One region of the Paraburkholderia sp. RAU2J genome, then DNA from elsewhere that is predicted to be linked to it. Evidence: predicted binding sites of a transcription regulator. Region 1 holds the regulator's gene; the other holds the start of a gene.
What was found. Region 1 encodes LexA, which represses DNA repair genes until DNA is damaged. Its sites were predicted from a motif close to ACTGTATNNNNATACAGT; they were not measured.
Positions count from the first base shown of each region.

Region 2: a site for LexA is predicted at 6,692-6,709, ahead of recA (recombinase RecA). Genes of this name have one in related genera too.

Region 1 covers NZ_RBXG01000001.1:3,506,896-3,516,664, forward strand. The annotation lists gene B0G69_RS15940 (asparaginase) at 1-940, opposite strand, end outside; gene B0G69_RS15945 (CysB family HTH-type transcriptional regulator) at 1,101-2,027, opposite strand; gene B0G69_RS15950 (sulfate ABC transporter ATP-binding protein) at 2,160-3,218, opposite strand; gene cysW (sulfate ABC transporter permease subunit CysW) at 3,218-4,291, opposite strand; gene cysT (sulfate ABC transporter permease subunit CysT) at 4,288-5,187, opposite strand; gene B0G69_RS15965 (sulfate ABC transporter substrate-binding protein) at 5,336-6,376, opposite strand; gene lexA (transcriptional repressor LexA) at 6,687-7,337, shown strand; gene B0G69_RS15975 (hypothetical protein) at 7,399-7,743, shown strand; gene B0G69_RS15980 (DUF2939 domain-containing protein) at 7,919-8,524, shown strand; gene B0G69_RS15985 (universal stress protein) at 8,586-9,050, opposite strand; gene nodI (nodulation factor ABC transporter ATP-binding protein NodI) at 9,326-9,769, shown strand, end outside.
Region 2 covers NZ_RBXG01000001.1:703,385-713,153, forward strand. The annotation lists gene B0G69_RS03215 (pilin) at 110-733, opposite strand; gene B0G69_RS03220 (TerC family protein) at 912-1,616, opposite strand; gene sucD (succinate--CoA ligase subunit alpha) at 1,763-2,644, opposite strand; gene sucC (ADP-forming succinate--CoA ligase subunit beta) at 2,761-3,930, opposite strand; gene B0G69_RS03235 (DUF2889 domain-containing protein) at 3,927-4,652, opposite strand; gene recX (recombination regulator RecX) at 4,820-5,527, opposite strand; gene recA (recombinase RecA) at 5,535-6,611, opposite strand; gene B0G69_RS03250 (response regulator transcription factor) at 6,843-7,610, shown strand; gene B0G69_RS03255 (sensor histidine kinase) at 7,620-9,170, shown strand; gene B0G69_RS03260 (MFS transporter) at 9,388-9,769, shown strand, end outside.

The DNA.
Region 1 (9,769 bases):
CTCGCGCCTTGTACGGATTCAGCGAACCCGCGCTGATGAAACCGAGCGCATCGTCGGCGGCGGCGCCGTTGTGCATCACGTGTCCCGAACCCGCGCGCGACGCACGCACTATCGCCACGCCTTGCGACGCGGCATCGGCGAGCGCCTGCAGCATCGACACGTGAATCGAGCCATTGCCCGTGCCGGCGACGACGATACCGCGCACCCCGGCGGCCACCAGCGCATCGACGGCGATGCGCGACACGCCCGCATAGCTCGTGACGATCTCCACGTGCGGCCAGTTCGAGCCGATCACGAACCCCGTGGCGAGCGTATGCGCGCGCACCACGGCGCGCTGGAATTCCACGCGGCCGTCCTGCACCCAGCCGAGCGCGCCGATCTCCGGCGACTGGAACGCATCCACCGCGTACGTGCTCGTCTTGACCACGTCGCGGGCGCTGTGAATGCGGTTGTTGAACGCGACCAGCACGCCCTGCCCGCGCGAGCCCGCATGTGCGGCGACCGTCACCGCATTCAGCAGATTCAGCGGACCATCGGCGGACAGTGCGGAGGCCGGGCGCATCGCCGCGGTGAGCACCACCGGCTTGTCGGACTTGATGGTCAGATGCAGCAGATACGCAGTTTCTTCGAGCGTGTCGGTGCCATGCGTGACCACTACGCCATCGACGTCGTCGGTGGCGAGCAGCGTATTGATGCGTTGCGCGAGCGTGGTCCAGAGCGACGTTGCCATGTCTTTGCTGTCGACGCTGGCAATCTGTTCGGGCGTGATCCGCGCCACCGTCGACAGGGCCGGCACCACGGCCAGCAATTGATCGACGCCGACGACGCCCGCCTGGTAGCCGGACGTATTGGTCTCGTCCGCGGCCGCCCCGGCGATCGTGCCGCCGGTCGCCAGCACGGCGATGCGCGGCAGCGCGCAAGAGGATGTCAAAGTATTCATGGCCGCGATTGTAAGCGATGCGCCGCGCGCCGCCACGCGGGATTAAACGGATGCCCGTTCGTTTCGGGCCGGCCCGACGTTCGCGCCGGGCTACGCGTGTCAGGCGCGCATCGAGTCACGCGCCAAACCCGCACCGGACCTCGCCGGCCCGGCGCCCTCCTCAAACCGCTTCGCGCAACTGCGCGGCGATGTCCGCTTCGTTGAGCTGCGGCGCGAACATTTCGATCAGCCGGTAGGCGTAGGCGCGCAGGAACGCGCCCTTACGCAGACCGACACGCGTCGTGCTCGCTTCGAACAGATGCTGCGTGTCGAGCGCGACCAGTTCGGTGTCGCGCTTCGGATCGTAGGCCATCGCCGCGACCACGCCGATGCCCATGCCGAGTTCGACGTAGGTCTTGATCACGTCGGCGTCGATCGCGGTCAGCACGACGTCGGGCAGCGCCCCCGCTTTCGCGAACGCCTGGTCGATGTGCGAGCGGCCCGTGAAGTCCTGGTCGTACGTGACGATCGGGAATTCGGCGATCTCGTCGAGCGTCAGATTCGGCCGGCCCACCAGCGGGTGATCCTTCGGCACCACCACGACGTGATGCCACGAATAGCACGGGAACGTGACGATATCCGGGAAGCGGTCGAGCGCTTCGGTCGAAATGCCGATATCCGCTTCGCCGTTGATGATCATCTGCGCGATCTGCTGCGGACTGCCCTGGCGCAGCGCCAGATGCACCTTCGGAAATACTTCGGTGAACTGGCGAATCACCTTGGGCAGCGCGTAACGTGCCTGCGTGTGGGTCGTCGCCACGACGAGATGGCCGCTGTCCTGATCGGCGAACTGGCGCGCGACGCGGCGCAGATTCTCCGCGTCGAGCAGCATCCGCTCGATCAGCTGATGCACCGCCTTGCCCGGCTCGGTCAGGCCCGTCAGGCGCTTGCCGCGCCGGATGAAAATATCGACGCCGAGTTCGTCTTCCAGATCCTTGATCTGTTTCGATACGCCCGACTGCGACGTGTACAGCACGTTCGCCACTTCGGTCAGATTCATGTTCTGACGCACAGCCTCGCGCACGAAGCGCAATTGCTGGAAATTCATTTGTATGTCTCCGGTTCAGCCAGAGTTGAGTTATTCGAGTTCTATCGAAACGTCGGCCGACGTTGCGCTATCCGCTTCCGTCGCCCGGTATGTTGCCGGGTGATGCGCGCAATCTGTCGCTGCGCGCCTGCCTCACTGCGCCGGAAATACGCGCAGTGCGCGCGGCACCGCCGTCACCCCGTCGCCAACCGCCAGTTGCAGATCACGCCACGATTCGCGATCGAGTTCGGCTTCCAGCATATTGCCTTCGCGGCCCGCGAGTTCGACGCGCACCGAGCCGCCCAGCGTCACCACGCGCCGCACGTCGACGACGATGCCTTCGCGATGACCCGCCGCCTGCGGATACAACTGCAGATCGTGCGGGCGCACGTAGGCGAAAGCCGGACCGCTAAAACTGGCGGTAATCGCGACCGGCAGCGCGGCGCCGTCGACCACGAAGCCGCTCGCGTCGACCTTGCCGTGCAGACGGTTCGCCGCACCGAGAAACTCGTAGACGAACGAGGTCTGCGGATGGTCGTACACGTCCTGCGGACTGCCTACCTGCTCCACATGACCGCGATTGAGCACGACGATGCGGTCGGCCACTTCGAGCGCTTCTTCCTGATCGTGCGTAACGAAGATCGTCGAGATATGCAGATCGTCGTGCAGACGCCGCAGCCAGCTGCGCAGCTCCTTGCGCACCTTGGCGTCGAGCGCGCCGAACGGCTCGTCGAGCAGCAGCACTTTCGGCTCGACCGCAAGCGCGCGCGCCAATGCGATCCGTTGCCGCTGACCGCCCGACAGCTCCGACGGATAGCGTTGCGCGAGCCAGTCGAGCTGCACGAGCTTGAGCAATTCATGCACTTTCTCGCGGATCACCGCTTCGGACGGCCGCTCCTTGTGCGGCTTCACGCGCAGGCCGAACGCCACGTTCTCGAACACCGTCATGTGGCGGAACAGCGCGTAATGCTGGAACACGAAACCCACTTCACGCTCGCGCGCGCCGACCGTCGCGACGTCCTGCCCTTGCAGCACGACCTGGCCGCCGTCCGCATATTCGAGTCCGGCGATCACGCGCAGCAAGGTGGTCTTGCCACAACCCGACGGCCCGAGCAGCGCAACCAGTTCGCCCGGCGGAAAATCGAGCGAGACGTTGTCGAGCGCGACGAAATCGCCGAAGCGCTTTTGCAGGTGACGAACAGTGATACCCATTACAGCTCTCCTTGCTTGAGCGGGTGTTGCTGCGACGCATGCGTCGTATTGACGGACTGCTGGAAAGAAGACGGAACGGAACGCGACCCGGCGTGCGATCCCGATGCGGCGACGGTGGACGGCGTGGGCGGCCCAGCGTAGGCAGGCACATCGCGCGCGGCCGACAGTTCCGCCGACATATGGCGCTCGGCGAGCAGCTTGAGCCCCAGCGTCACGAGTGCGAGCAAGGCCAGCACCGACGCCACGGCGAACGCCGCCGAGAAGTTGTATTCGTTGTAGAGAATCTCGACGTGCAGCGGCATCGTGTCGGTCTGGCCACGAATGTGGCCCGACACCACCGAGACCGCGCCGAACTCGCCCATCGCCCGCGCGTTACACAGAATCACGCCGTACAGCAGACCCCACTTGATGTTCGGCAGCGTGACGCGGCGAAAGATCTGCCAGCCCGAGGCGCCGAGCACGTGCGCGGCCTCTTCTTCGTCGTTGCCTTGCGCCTGCATCAGTGGGATCAGCTCGCGCGCGACGAACGGGAACGTGACGAAGATAGTCGCCATCACGATGCCCGGCACCGCGAAGATGATCTGCACGTCATGCGCCTGCAGCCACGGACCGAACCAGCCTTGTGCGCCGAACATCAGCACGTAGATCAAACCCGAAATCACCGGCGACACCGAGAACGGCAGATCGATCAGTGTGGTCAGCAGCGCCTTGCCGCGGAATTCGAACTTCGCGATACACCACGAGGCCAGCAGACCGAACACGAGATTCAACGGCACTGCGATCGCGGCGGTAATCACGGTCAGCTTGATGGCCGCGAGCGCATCGGGATCGGCGAGCGCTTCAAAATAGAACGCGAGACCCTTGTTCAACGCCTGGTAGAACACGGCCACCAGCGGCACGACCAGGAACAGCGCGAGAAACAGCAGCGCGATGCCGGTCAGCAGCCAGCGCACCACGGGCCGCTCGGTCACCGGATCGGGCCGGCGCGCGACGTTCAGCGGCGCACGCGGGGCCACGGCCGCGGTCGCGCTCGGCGCCGCGCGGTTCACGTCATGCTCGGGACGGCGGCTCATTGCACACCTGCGCCGATCGCCGCCACACCGGTTGCCGTGCCAGGCGCCGGGCCCGCGCTGCCGCGGCTCGTGCGGCGCTGCAAGTACCATTGCAAGGTATTGATGAACAGCAGCATCAGGAACGCCACCACCAGCATCACCACCGCCAGCGCGGTCGCGCCGGCGTAGTCGTACTGCTCGAGCTTGGTGATGATCAGAAGCGAGGTGATTTCCGATTTCATCGGCACGTTGCCGGCGATGAAGATCACCGAGCCGTATTCGCCGAGCGCACGCGCGAACGCGAGCGCGAAGCCCGTCAGGAGCGCCGGGAACACCGCCGGCAGCACGACGCGGCGAAACGTCAGCCAGCGCGTCGCGCCGAGGCACGCGGCGGCCTCTTCCTGCTCGCGCTCGAACTCTTCGAGCACCGGTTGCACCGTGCGCACGACGAACGGCAAGCCGATGAAGGTCAGCGCGACCAGCACACCCGCCGGCGTGAAGGCGATCTTGATGCCGAGCGGTTCGAGAAACTGCCCGATCCAGCCGTTGCCCGAGTACACCGCCGCGAGCGAAATGCCGGCGACCGACGTGGGCAGCGCGAACGGCAGATCGACCACCGCGTCGACGATGCGCTTGAACGGGAACGTGTAGCGCACCAGCACCCACGCGACCAGAAAGCCGAACACCGCGTTGATCAGCGCGCCGCCGAGCGCCGAGAAGAACGTCAGCCGGTACGACGCGAGCACCCGCGGCGACGTGACCGCGCGCACGAACTGGTCCCAGTCGAGCGTCGCGGTCTTGAGAAAGGTCGCCGCAAGCGGAATCAGCACCACGAGGCTCAGATAAGCCACCGTGATGCCGAGTGTCAGGCCAAAGCCGGGCAATGCACTCGGCTTTCGGAAGGTCAACGTCGTCATGCTGGATACTCGTTCAGGTTGATGCTGGCGTTTGATCTTCGGCCAACGGGTCCGGATTCCGGTTGGCCAGAAGCGCGCCCACTGGGCGCGCCCGGAAGTGGCGCGCCGCCGCGCCGGTGTATCGATGCCGGTTAGGGCATCGACAGCGTTATTGAGGCTGGTAGATCGAGTCGAACACACCGCCGTCGGCAAAGTGCGTCTTCTGCGCGTTGGCCCAGCCGCCGAACGAATCGTCCACCGTGTACAGCTTCAGCTTCGGAAACTTCGCGGTCAGGTCGGCCGGCACCTTGTTCGAACGCGGACGGTAGAAGTTGCGCGCGGCGATCTCCTGGCCTTGCTCGCTATACAGGAAGTTCAGATACGCCTCGGCCAGCTTGCGCGTGCCGCGCTTGTCGACGACCTTGTCCACCACCGCGACCGGCGGCTCGGCGAGAATGCTCACCGACGGCACGACGATTTCAAACTTGTCCGGACCGAACTCCTTCAGCGACAGGAACGCTTCGTTTTCCCACGCGATCAGTACGTCGCCGATGCCACGCTGCACGAAGCTGGTAGTCGCGCCACGCGCGCCCGAGTCCAGCACGCCGGCGTTCTTATACAGCTTGCCGACGAATTCCTTCGCTTTCTGGGCATTGCCGCCCGGCTGATGTTGCGCGTACGCCCACGCCGCGAGGTAGTTCCAGCGCGCGCCGCCCGAAGTCTTCGGATTCGGCGTGACGATCGACACACCCGGCTTGATCAGATCGTCCCAGTCCTTGATGTGCTTCGGGTTGCCCTTGCGCACGAGGAACACGATCGTCGACGTGTACGGCGACGCGTTGTCCGGCAAGCGCTTTTGCCAGCCCTTGTCGAGCAGCCCCTTGCCGGCGAGCGCATCGATGTCGTAGGCGAGTGCGAGGGTGACGACGTCCGCCTGCAGGCCGTCGAGCACCGAGCGCGCCTGCGCGCCGGAACCGCCGTGCGACTGCTTGAAGGTGATCGTCTCGCCGGTCTTCGTTTTCCATTCCTTGCCGAACGCCTGGTTGACCTCCTGATACAGCTCGCGCGTCGGGTCGTAGGAAACGTTCAGCAGTGTGGTGTCGGCCGCATGCGCCGGTGTCATCGCGCCGAGCGCGCCGGCCGCGCCGAACGCGAGCGCCGCGATGAGTTGCTTCGTTTTCCGAGCCAGCCCCGTGTGTCGATGATTCATGTGAACTTTCTCCGCGTGTAGTGCGCTGAAACCAGCGTGGTGTTGTTCTGCGTCGCGGTCACGTGCACATGAGCGGCAACTGGAAGGCAGTCTATCGAAGCGCTTTCATCATTAAAAATAATGTTTCTTCATTCTTTAATACGCAAAAGTGGTAATGACAGCTGGATAAGGCGTTGCGGCATGAAAACGGACGTTTGGACGCCGATTACGGGCGCCGTAACGGCACCCAGGGTCACGAACTTAAAGTAAAGCTTGAATTGCGCCGAATACTGTATAAAAATACAGTCACCTGTTCATACATACAGTGGCCATGACAAAACTCACCGCACGACAGCAGCAGGTTTTCGATCTGATTCGCCGGGCGATCGAACGCACCGGTTTTCCGCCCACCCGCGCGGAAATTGCCGCCGAACTGGGCTTCAGCTCGGCCAACTCGGCAGAAGAACATTTGCGCGCGCTCGCTCGCAAGGGTGTGATCGAACTCGCCGCCGGCGCGTCACGCGGTATTCGCCTGCTGGCGGGCCCGGAAGATTCACCGCATCAGTTCACGCTGCCGCACTCGAGCATCATGCAGCTGTCGCTGCCGCTGATCGGCCGGGTGGCTGCCGGCAGCCCGATCCTCGCGCAGGAACATATCTCGCAGCACTTCGCGTGTGATCCGGCGCTGTTCTCGAGCAAGCCCGACTACCTGTTGAAGGTGCGCGGGCTGTCCATGCGCGACGCAGGCATCTTCGACGGCGACCTGCTCGCGGTGCAAAAGAAGAGCGAGGCGAAAGACGGCCAGATCATCATCGCCCGGCTCGGCGACGACGTCACGGTCAAGCGCCTGAAGCGTCGGCCGAACGGCCTCGAGCTGATCGCGGAGAACCCCGATTACGAGAACATTTTCGTTGAAACCGGCAGTGCGGAATTCGCGCTGGAGGGCATCGCCGTGGGGCTGATCCGCCCTGGCGAGTTCTAAGCCACCGCGCCTGTTCGCTTAATCCCACGCCGCATCAACGCTGCATCGCCTGGAGAGACTCATGGAACGCCTTGCCCGCCTGCTGCCCTTTCGCCAGTTCGGCCGTTTGCGCCATTTGCGCAATGTGGTGCCTTGCTCATTGATCGAAGCACCGGCTCAGGACTCCGCGTCGCTGTTCGACGCGCCCGCTGATACGGCGAGCCTGCCGTCGTCGTTGCCGGCGTTTGCCCGTGTGTCGTTGAACTCCGGGTTGAATACGGCGGAACCTGCACGGCGCGCGCCGGTGCGCGTCTATCATGGGCCGTCGCGGCTGATCATGGTGGGCACGGTCGACGCGGTGTGCCGCATGATCGACCGGTGCATTGCCGATGAAGCCAATGTGCATGGTGCAGTCTTCGAGTCGTGAGCGTGTGTGTCATGAGCAGTAAAGAGGCCGCACCATGGAGGCCGCACCATGCCTCACGCATCGCGGTTGTCGTGCTCGCTTTTCAGACCTGCTGTTCGGATATTTGCATAGAATGGGATTGTTTTTGCGGGGCCGTAGTCCACGTTAAATCCAATCTGATCGGGAGTTCCATTCGATGACAGGTCCGACACGAACCAAGGGCGCCGCCACCCGGCCGCTGCTGATCGCGCTGGTTGTAGTCGTAGTGATTGCGGCACTCGGGTTTGCTTACGCGTCACCCTATATCGCGCTGAATAATCTCAAACGCGCGGCAGATGCGCGCGACGCGCAAACCGTCAATCAATACGTGGATTTTCCCGCGTTGCGCGGCAGCCTGAAGGAGCAGATCGCAGGCATGCTGACGCGCCGGCTGGACGCGGATAACGACAGCAAAATGGCCACCATCGGCGCGATGATCGGCGTGACGCTGATCGGTCCGCTGGTGGATTCCTATGCGACACCAGACGGCGTCGCAGCCTTACTGAATGGCATGCCGCCGCGCGGCGATCCTGGCGAACATCCGCCTGCCCCAGCCACGCAAACGCCTGCCTCTCCCGCCGCTGGCGACACCCCCACCACCGCAACGGCCCCGGCATCTCGGCAAACCACGGCAGGCTATCGCGGCCTCAATGAGTTCGTCGTCACTTACCGGCGCGGCGAAGCCAACGCGCACTACTCGGCGGTCTTCCGGCGCGAAGGTCTGTTCACGTGGAAGCTCGCCGCAATCAATCTGAACGAATGACCGGCCGGCCGTTACGGCCAGCCACTCGCTCCATACGCGCGTCCCCACGCAGCAAGCCGCATCAAGCCGCGGCTTGCTGCTGCTCCTGCGCGGAAGAACACGCCACCAGAATGCTGCACGACACGCGATCGAGCAGCGGCGTGTTGCCTGCCCCCATCCACCATCGCGACAAGCCGGTGCGGCAGCGATGTCCTACCACCACGAGATCGACATGCAGGTCATTGGCGAGGTTCGCAATCTCGTCGATGGGATGACCGAACGCGAAATGCCCTTGCGCGTGCACACCACGTTCGGTGAGCCAGTCCACCCCTTCCTGCAGGATGTCGCGCGCGGTTTTTTCGAAGCTGCCGCAGGCCACATCGGTCAGCAGACCTGCGCTTTGCGCAATGCTGGAGCGCATGTCGACCACGGACAGCAAATGCGTTTCAGCCTTCAGGTCCAACGCGAGGTCGGCGCCGCAACGCAGCGCTTTGCGGCCTTCGCGCGAGCCGTCGTAACACAGCAGAATTTTTTGGTAGCTCGCCATGGTTTTCTCCCTTCGCGCAGGAAGCGCGGGCTGAATGAATCATGGTGCGCCGCAATTCAGGTTGCAAGGGATGGAAAACGCTATGTGCGCGGGCCGTGCGCCCTAAACCGGTGCGCGCGGGCTTGTGCGAGCTTCGCAGTGGTTAGGCAAACGGATGCGGCAGTGCAAAACCCGGCCTCCGAATCGCTATCCGCCTACCGACGTCAACCTGCCGATGCCCTAGAATAGGCGGCCTTCCCGGCCATTCGCGTCTTTCCCGGAGCCTCGATCGAGTTATGCCTGAAGCCGCCATTGAATTCCACCAGGTCAAGAAAAGCTACGGCGAAAAAACGGTCGTCGATGGACTGTCGTTTCATGTCAACGCCGGCGAATGCTTCGGTCTGCTCGGCCCGAACGGCGCGGGCAAGACGACCACCTTGCGCATGCTGCTCGGCATCGCGGCACCCGACGCCGGCGCGATCCGCCTATGCGGCGAGCCGATCCCGGGCCGCGCGCGGCTCGCGCGGGCGCGCGTCGGCGTGGTGCCGCAATTCGACAATCTCGATCCCGACTTCACCGTGCGCGAAAACCTGCTCGTGTTCGGCCGTTACTTCGGCCTGAGCGCCGCGCAGTGCCGCGCGATGGTGCCGTCGCTGCTCGAATTCGCGCGGCTCGAAAGCAAGGCCGATGCGCGCGTGAGCGAGCTGTCGGGTGGCATGAAACGGCGTCTGACGCTGGCA
Region 2 (9,769 bases), 2.8 Mb from region 1:
AAAAAATTCCTTGCGCTGTGCGCCGGCCCGGCCGAAATATGCCGAAAATCAGCCTTTTACGTGCGCTCCGCCTTCATGCGGCCACGCGTTGGCCGAATCACGCGCTCGATCACGAGCGGCATTCCGGCGGTGCGAGATTCGACGCCAGCGTGGGTGCGTCGGCGGGTGCGGGCCCCGCGCCCGGCGCCGGCAACGAAGAAGCAGTTTTGCCGCCCGCGAAACACTCCCAAGTTAGCGCGCCGCCCTGCACCGAGTCCTTGGCCAATGCGACCCGCGCGGTAGGTGCGTCCGCATTGTCAGGGACCGACGGCACCAGCGTCAGCGTGTTCGAACCGGCGGGCGCGACGCGCGTCGTGAAGGCGATCGTGATCTGGCCGGTGTCGTCGTCGACCCGGATGGACTCCACGTTGCGCGTCGCGGGCGGCGACGCGTAACCGCCGCTGAACGCATTGCCGCTCGCGGCGTTTTCGGCGACCGCGAGCCGCGCGGACGAGGCGAGCGACAGCCCCTCGCCCACCCGGCTGCGAGCCAGATAGTCCTGGTACGCGGGAATCGCATAGGCCGCGATCACACCGACGATCGCCAGCACGATCATCAGTTCGATCAGCGTGAAGCCGACGCCGAAGCGGCGGCAAACGCGCGCGAGCCGCGCGGACCACGCCGCTCGCCCGAACAGGGAACGCGCGGCAAGCGAGGACTGGGAATAAGGGGAATACGGCAAGGTAACGATCATCGGCAGGCTCCTGAAACGAAAAACGCCTGCCCCCCGGATCGGGGACAGGCGTTTCAATCGTAGCCAGCGAGGCTCGCGGCTCACAGTCAGCCGAATGGCTAACGTTGCGCTGAAGCGCTACAGCGGCAGCAGGTTCTGCTTCAGGTTCGGACTCATGCGCGCATGCGAATCGTGCGCCTCACGCCGCCGCACGATTGGCGTTGCGGCGCTTCAACAGATAGCCGAGGATCACGACGAACAACGCGCCCGCGATGCTCATCCCGTATTCGGCGGCGGGCGTGTCGAGAATCGGCCAACGGTCGCCGGCCGGGTCGTTGACGATCAGGCCGCCCGCGATCCAGCCCAGCAACGCGGCGCCGAGCAGGATGACAATCGGGAAACGGTCGAGCAGCTTGAGGACGATCTGGCTGCCCCAAACGATCAGCGGAATGCTCACCACCAGGCCGAAAATCACCAGCGCGATTCGATGCTGCTCATCGGCCGCTTCAGCCGCGCCCGCTATGGCGATCACGTTGTCGAGGCTCATCACCGCATCCGCGACGATGATGGTCTTGATCGCCGACATCAACCGGTCGGCCGGCTTGATGTTCTCATGCGGGTCGTGCGCAGGCGCCATCAGACGCACGCCGATCCACAGCAGCAACAGCCCGCCCGCGAACTTCAGCAGCGGCACGTCGAGCAGCACGACCGCGAACGCGATCAGCGCCACACGCAGCACGATCGCCCCAGCCGTCCCCCACAGTACGCCGCGTATGCGTTGTGCGGGCGGCAGATTGCGGCAGGCCAGCGCGATCACGACAGCGTTATCGCCACCCAGCAGGATGTCGATGACGATGATCTGGAAGACCGCGCCCCAATGGAGGGTGGTGAGGAATTCGAGCATGAGAAGAAGAATAAGAAAAAATCTGCCGCGCGGACAATAAAAAAGCGGGGGGCTAAAACCCCCCCGCTTTTTCGGGACCGCCCGCTCACGAAAGGACTTCGTAAGCGTAACAAAAAACGCGCCGCAACAGCGCGCGAATTTCGTGCTTACAGCATCGCCTTCAGAAGACGCGCCATTTCCGACGGATTCTTCGTGACCTTGATACCGCAGGCGTCCATGATTTCCAGCTTCGCTTCAGCCGTATCCGCACCGCCCGAGATCAGCGCGCCGGCATGGCCCATGCGCTTGCCCGGAGGCGCCGTGACACCCGCGATGAAGCCAACCACCGGCTTCTTCATGTTGTCCTTGATCCACTCAGCGGCGTTCGCTTCGTCCGGACCGCCGATTTCGCCGATCATGATGACGGCGTCCGTATCCGGATCGTCGTTGAACATCTTCATCACGTCGATGTGCTTCAGACCGTTGATCGGGTCGCCGCCGATACCGACTGCCGACGACTGGCCCAAGCCAATCGCCGTCAACTGGCCGACTGCTTCATACGTCAGCGTGCCCGAACGCGACACGACGCCGATGCGGCCCTTGCGGTGGATGTGACCCGGCATGATGCCGATCTTCAGTTCGTCCGGCGTGATCGTGCCCGGGCAGTTCGGTCCGAGCAGCAGCGTCTTGCGGTTTTCTGCGCGCATACGGGCCTTGAGCTCGATCATGTCACGCACGGGAATGCCTTCCGTGATACAGATCGCGAGGTCCAGGTCGGCTTCGACCGCTTCCCAGATTGCCGCAGCAGCGCCCGCCGGCGGAACGTAAATCACCGACACGGTCGCGCCCGTTTCAGCCTTGGCTTCCGCGACGCTCGCGTAGATAGGAATGCCTTCGAAATCTTCGCCGGCCCGCTTCGGATTCACGCCTGCAACGTACGCTTCGCGGCCGTTTGCATATTCACGGCAAGCACGCGTGTGGAACTGACCGGTCTTGCCGGTGATGCCCTGCGTGATGACCTTGGTGTCTTTGTTAATCAGAATCGACATGTATAAACCTCTGTTCGTTTGGCGTCATGCGGTTGCGCCGCGAGGCGCAATGTCCTCGCCCGCGTCGCTCGCACGTCGCCATTCGTAATCCTGGTAAACGCGCTGGGGGTTTTGGCTTACGCCTTGCCCGCAGCGGCCGCGACGACCTTCTGAGCCGCTTCTTCCATGCTGTCCGCCGCGATGATCGGCAGACCGGATTCGGCGAGCATCTTCTTGCCCAGGTCTTCGTTCGTGCCCTTCATGCGGACCACGAGCGGCACCTTCAGCGACACGGCCTTCGACGCCGCGATCACGCCTTCCGCGATCACGTCGCAGCGCATGATGCCGCCGAAAATGTTGACCAGAATCGCGGTCAGATTCGGGTTCTTCAGCATGATCTTGAACGCTTCCGTGACCTTCTCGGTCGTGGCGCCACCGCCCACGTCGAGGAAGTTCGCCGGTTCGCCGCCGAACAGCTTGATGGTGTCCATCGTTGCCATTGCGAGGCCTGCGCCGTTCACGAGGCAGCCGATGTTGCCGTCGAGCGAGATGTACGCGAGGTCGAACTTCGATGCTTCGACTTCAGCCGGATCTTCTTCGTCCAGATCGCGGTACGCGACGATTTCCGGATGACGGAACAGTGCGTTCGAATCGAAGTTGAACTTGGCGTCCAGCGCGATGACCTTGCCGTCGCCGGTCAGGATCAGCGGGTTGATTTCGGCCAGCGATGCGTCGGTTTCCCAGAATGCCTTGTACAGACCTTGCAGGATCGCGCGCGCTTGCGGCAGCGAAGCGGCGGGCACGCCGATCTTCGTTGCGAGTTCGTCAGCTTCAGCGTCCTTCAGACCGGTCGCCGGGTCGACGGCGATCTTGTGGATCAGCTCAGGCGTCTTTTCCGCGACTTCTTCGACGTCCATGCCGCCTTCGCTCGACGCCATCACGACGATCTTCTGCGAAACGCGATCGATCACGAGACCGACATACAGTTCCTTCTTGATGTCCGCGCCTTCTTCGATCAGCAGACGGTTCACCTTCTGGCCTTCCGGACCGGTCTGGTGCGTGACGAGCTGCATGCCGAGGATCTGGTTCGAGTATTCGCGAACCTGTTCCAGCGACTTCGCGACCTTCACGCCGCCGCCCTTGCCACGGCCACCCGCGTGGATCTGAGCCTTCACGACCCATACCGGGCCGCCGAGCTCTTCCGCGGCCTTGACCGCATCATCCACCGAGAAGACCGGCTTGCCGCGCGGTACCGCGACGCCGAATTTCCGCAGGATTTCCTTACCCTGGTACTCGTGAATCTTCATGCGTGATTCCCTTCAGTCTGAGAGTTGGATTGAACTTCGTTTCCGCTGCCGTCGTTCATGCCGGACGCGTTGCCGCCCTCGCCTGACGATGCCGCGCGATCCGCTGACCGCGGTGCGTGGCCATACCAGCGCGGATAAAACTGTTGCACCGCCTCGCCGTCGAAACGCAGCGCGTGGCAGCGTCCCAGCTGGAATGGCGGTTTGTCGTTGGAATGCTCGCCTGTGCTGTTAGACGATTCGTCTCCTGAACCTGCGCTCGCGCCTCGCGTTCCGCCATTGGAGTCACCGGTGTCCCACACGTCGCCGGCGAATGCCTGGATCGCGGCGGTCGGCAGAATCGCACACAACTCGGTGAGATGCGTGCAACCGGTCGTGCCGCCGAGCAAACGGGCAACATCGCGACGAAAGTTGTGATGGAGATTGAGCCCGATGAGGGCACGGTAGGCGGGATTGCTGACTTGGCACAAACCAGGATAGGGCACCCAGTCGGACGACGCCTCGGCGTCGACGACATTGAGCTTGCGATCGATGGTGATGCGAAGCCAGAGTTCATGGATCGGCTGACCATTGGGCCGGACGCCCGACGCAAGCTCCACATCGCGTGGTTTTTCGTCGGTCAAGCACGCTTCCACATCCCACAGGCCATCGGCTCGCTCATAGGCTTCCGCTCTGATTGCGCGACGGTGGCGCAACTGACGGGACACTGGCGAGGAAAGCGGCATGCGGGAAGGAAAGGCCGGATTGGAAAACCCACGAATTTTAGCATACTGGGTATTTGAGACAGGTTGGAATCCGCAAGGGCGGCCAGCGAGGCTGGGAGCCTGTCTCGAAGGAAATGGGTGTGAGGCCGGAAGGGAAGGCCCAAAAACGGCAGCCGAAGTCAACGCGGCTATTCGCCGCCCCATTCCTCGTCGATGCCTTTGAGGATTTTGCCGATCGTGGCGCCCGAGAAACCGCGCGCCGCCAGAAAGCGCGTCTGCTTGACCCGCTCGGCGGGCGTTTCGGGAAGCTGGCCGAACTTTTTGCGCCAGACGGCCTGAGCACGCGCGAGTTCGGTCTCTCGCAATTGCGCGCTCGCCTCTTCGACGAGTGTCTGGTCGAGCGCGTGTTGCTTCAGTTCGCCGAGAATCCGATTCGCGCCGAGCCGCGACGAACGACGGTGAACCAGGCTTTCCGCGAAACGCGAGTCGGACAGCCAGTTTTCGGCCTCCAGCGCATCGAGCACCGTGTCGAGCGAATCGGTTTCTTCCACGAATGGCTTCAGTTTGCGTGCGAGTTCGGTGCGACTGTATTCGCGGCGCGACAGATAGCCGAGCGCGCGCCCTTTCAGCGAACGTGCGGGACGTTGGGATTTTTTTGCTTCGTCTTGCCCCGTTTTCGCTTCGCCAGGAGTGCGACGCGAACGGGTGTACGTGGTCTCGGAAGGGACCGAGGTTGAGGACTGCGAGGGTTCAGACTGCGCACGCTGCTGGCCGTGGCCCGCAGCGCGGTCGTGTGCGTCGAACGATTCGAAAGGATCGAACGGATCGTCACCGTCATCGCGCGGGCCGGCCGAATGGCGTCCGCCATCTGACCACGGTCGGCCCTTGCGTATCACTTGATGCTTACTCTTCTTCGTCCGCGACTTCAGCGCTCGCGCCGGTCACGGCTTCCGCCATTGCATTGACGCCCAGCGATTCGCGGATACGGTTTTCGATCTCGCGAGCGATGTCCGGATTTTCACGCAGGAATTCGCGCGCGTTGTCTTTGCCCTGACCAATTCGCTCGCCGCTGTAGCTGTACCAGGCACCAGCCTTGTCGACGATCTTGGCCTGCACGCCCAGGTCGATGATTTCGCCCTGACGCGAAATACCTTCGCCGTACAGAATGTCGAAAATCGCTTCCCGGAACGGTGGCGACACCTTGTTCTTGACGACCTTCACACGCGTTTCGTTGCCGATCACTTCGTCGTTCTTCTTGATCGAACCGATCCGGCGAATGTCCAGACGCACCGACGCGTAGAACTTCAGCGCGTTGCCGCCCGTGGTGGTTTCCGGGTTGCCGAACATCACGCCAATCTTCATGCGGATCTGGTTGATGAAGATCACGAGGCAGTTCGTGCGCTTGATCGTGCCGGTGAGCTTGCGCAGCGCTTGCGACATCAGACGCGCTTGCAGACCCGGCAGCGAGTCGCCCATTTCGCCTTCGATTTCAGCCTTCGGCACGAGTGCCGCGACCGAGTCGATCACGATCATGTCGATCGAGCCCGAGCGCACCAGCGCGTCGGCGATTTCGAGCGCCTGTTCGCCGGTGTCCGGCTGCGAAACCAGCAGGTCGTTCACGTTCACGCCGAGCTTGCCCGCGTACTGGATGTCCAGGGCGTGTTCCGCGTCGATGAATGCCGCCGTGCCGCCGATCTTCTGCATTTCGGCGATGACCTGCAGCGTCAGCGTGGTTTTACCGGACGATTCCGGACCATAGATTTCGACCACACGGCCACGCGGCAAACCGCCGACGCCCAGCGCGATGTCGAGGCCGAGCGATCCGGTTGAAACCACCTGGATGTCTTCGACTACCTCACCTGCGCCGAGCCGCATGACCGACCCTTTGCCGAACTGCTTTTCGATCTGCGCGAGCGCGGCAGCCAGCGCCTTGCTCTTTTCAGCAGTCAGTCCAGCCGAGCCTTTCTTGCTTTCTTCCATGAATCGTCCTTTGCTATGATGAACGGCGTCTGAGGCAGGTGTACCGTCCACTTTTGAAGGACAGCACACGAAACCCAGACACTGTATAAAAAAACAGTAGTTTTGGCAAGCACGATTCTCATGCGAACACGCATTTTTACCGTCGCGCTGCGCAAACTACCCACAATAATTTTCGGAGACCGCTGTGCGCCGGGAACACCCACGGTGCCGGCAAGGCTAGGCTGGCGCATCATGCGAATTCTGATTGCCGAAGACGACAGCATACTCGCGGACGGTCTGGTTCGATCACTCCGCCAATCGGCCTATGCGGTCGATCACGTGAAGAGCGGCGTGGAAGCCGATACCGCGTTGTCAATGCAGACTTTCGACCTATTGATCCTCGATCTGGGCCTGCCGCGCATGCCCGGGCTCGAGGTGCTGCGCCGCCTGCGCGCGCGCAATTCGACTCTGCCGGTATTGATCCTGACCGCCGCGGACAGCGTCGACGAACGCGTCAAAGGACTCGACCTCGGCGCCGACGACTACATGGCAAAGCCCTTCGCGCTGAACGAACTCGAAGCGCGCGTGCGCGCGCTGACGCGGCGCGGCGCGGGCGGCGGCCCGACGGTCGTGCGGCACGGCTCGCTGTCGTTCGACCAGGTGGGCCGGATTGCCTATGTGAACGAGCAGGTGATCGATTTGTCGGCGCGTGAACTCGGCTTGCTCGAAGTGCTGCTGCAACGGATCGGCCGGCTGGTCTCGAAGGAACAGCTCGTCGACCACCTGTGCGAATGGGGCGAGGAAGTCAGCAATAACGCGATCGAAGTCTACGTGCACCGCCTGCGCAAGAAAATCGAGCCGAGCGGCGTGCGCATCATCACCGTGCGCGGCCTCGGCTACTGCCTCGAAAAAGCCGCGGCGCACGCCGGCGCGGGTGCCGGCAACCACGCCCCCACCGAGCCCGACCCGTCCGCCTCGCCGCCGTTCGGCGCGATGCCGGCGAGTCATCACTACAAATAGAGGGCATCCATGTCCGCGCGCGCAGATCGCGCCCCGGCGGCGCACGCGGCGGACCTCGACGAGGCGCGCGACGAGCGCTACGCCAATCCGTTCGCCCCGCCCGACGAAACGGAGGCCGCCGCAGCAGCACGCCCGCGCTCGCTGTTCGGCGAGATTCTCGACTGGATGCTGGCGCCGCTGCTGCTGCTCTGGCCCATGAGCCTCGCAGTCACCTATCTGGTCGCCAAGTCGATCGCGAACGGCCCGTTCGACCGCGCGCTCGAAACCGATGCCTACGTGCTCGCCCGCCAGATCCATCCGGTCAATGGCGTGGCGGAACTGGCGCTGCCCGACTCGACGCGCGACTTCCTGCGCGCCGACAACGTCGACAGCGTGTTCTATCAGGTGCTCGGCACGCGTGGCGAACTGGTGAGTGGCGAGCGCGACATGCCGTTGCCGCATGAAGAGGACCGGCCGCCGCCGGGCATCGTCGAATTCCGCGACGACGTGCTGCACGGCAACGACATCCGCGTCGCCTACACGACCGTCGAATTTCCGCGCACGCCCGGCGCGCAGCCCGTGCTGGTACAGGTCGCCGAAACGCTCGACAAGCGCAGCCAGCTGGCCAACGACATCATCAAAGGCGTGATCCTGCCGCAGTTCGTGATTCTGCCGCTCGCGATCCTGCTGGTGTGGTTCGGCCTCTCGCGCGGCCTTGCGCCGCTGCATGCGCTGCAGGCGCACATCCGCGCGCGGCGCCCGGACGATCTGTCGCCGCTCGAGGCGCGCCGCGCGCCGCCGGAAATCGAGCCGCTGGTGACGTCCTTCAACGATCTGCTGACGCGCCTCGAACAGAACATGGAACTGCAAAAGCGTTTTATCGCCGACGCCGCGCATCAGATGAAAACCCCGCTCGCCGGCTTGCGCATGCAGGCCGAGCTGGCGCTGCGCCAGGACGTGTCGGCGGAAGTGCACCGCTCGCTCGAACAGATCGCCACCAGTTCGGAACACGCCGCGCGGCTCGTCACTCAGTTGCTGGCGCTCGCGCGCGCGGAAAACCGTATGTCGGGGCAGATATTCGCGCCGGTCGAGGTTAGCGAGGTCGCGCGCAACGCCGTGCGCGACTGGGTGCAGGCCGCGCTCGCCAAGCAGATGGACCTCGGCTACGAAGCGCCCGACGGACCCGTCGAAGTCGACGGCAATCCGGTGATGCTGCGCGAAATGCTGTCGAACCTGATCGACAATGCGATCCGCTATACGCCGCCGGGCGGGCGCATCACCGTCACGGTGAGACACGACGCGGCGGCACGGCTGGTGCATCTGGAAGTCGAAGATACCGGCCTCGGCATTCCGGTCGCCGAACGCTCGCGGGTGATCGAGCGCTTCTACCGGATTCTCGGCCGCGAAGGCGAGGGCAGCGGGCTCGGGCTGGCGATCGTCCGCGAGATCGCGACCATGCATGGCGGCGAGCTGACTATCGACGACAACGTCTATCAGGAGTCGCCGAGGCTTGCGGGGACGCTCGTGCGTGTCAGTTTGCACGTGCATGAGCGGGGCGGGACTTACCCTAACGCACCCTGAACGAAAAAACTTGCGCACACATTTTTGAGAGACGTTGAGCGAACGTTCGGAAACGTTTGAAAGAATTTAACAGACGTTGCCGAATCGAAGCCAGCACTTCGAATTATGCCCATTCACCTCGCGACGTCAGTACGCCGTAAGTTTCCACTCCAATAATCGGTTCCACGGGAACGCCTTTACCGGCGCTCCGCGTGCATATCAATATTGGAGACAGCATATGGCTAGCGTTGGCGGGCAAATCTCGCACGTGCCGATGACGCGCGAGGAGAAGCGGGTGATCTTCGCATCGTCGCTCGGGACGATTTTCGAGTGGTACGACTTCTATCTGGCCGGCTCGCTCGCGGCCTTCATCAGCAAAAGCTTCTTCTCCGGGGTCAATCCGACGGCCGCCTTCATCTTCACGCTGCTCAGCTTCGCCGCGGGCTTCGCGGTCCGGCCGTTCGGTGCGATCGTGTTCGGGCGGCTCGGCGACATGGTCGGGCGCAAGTACACGTTCCTCGTCACGATCGTGATCATGGGCGTGTCGACGTTCCTGGTCGGCTTTCTGCCGGGCTACGCAGCGATCGGCATCGCTTCCCCGGTGATCTTCATCGCCATGC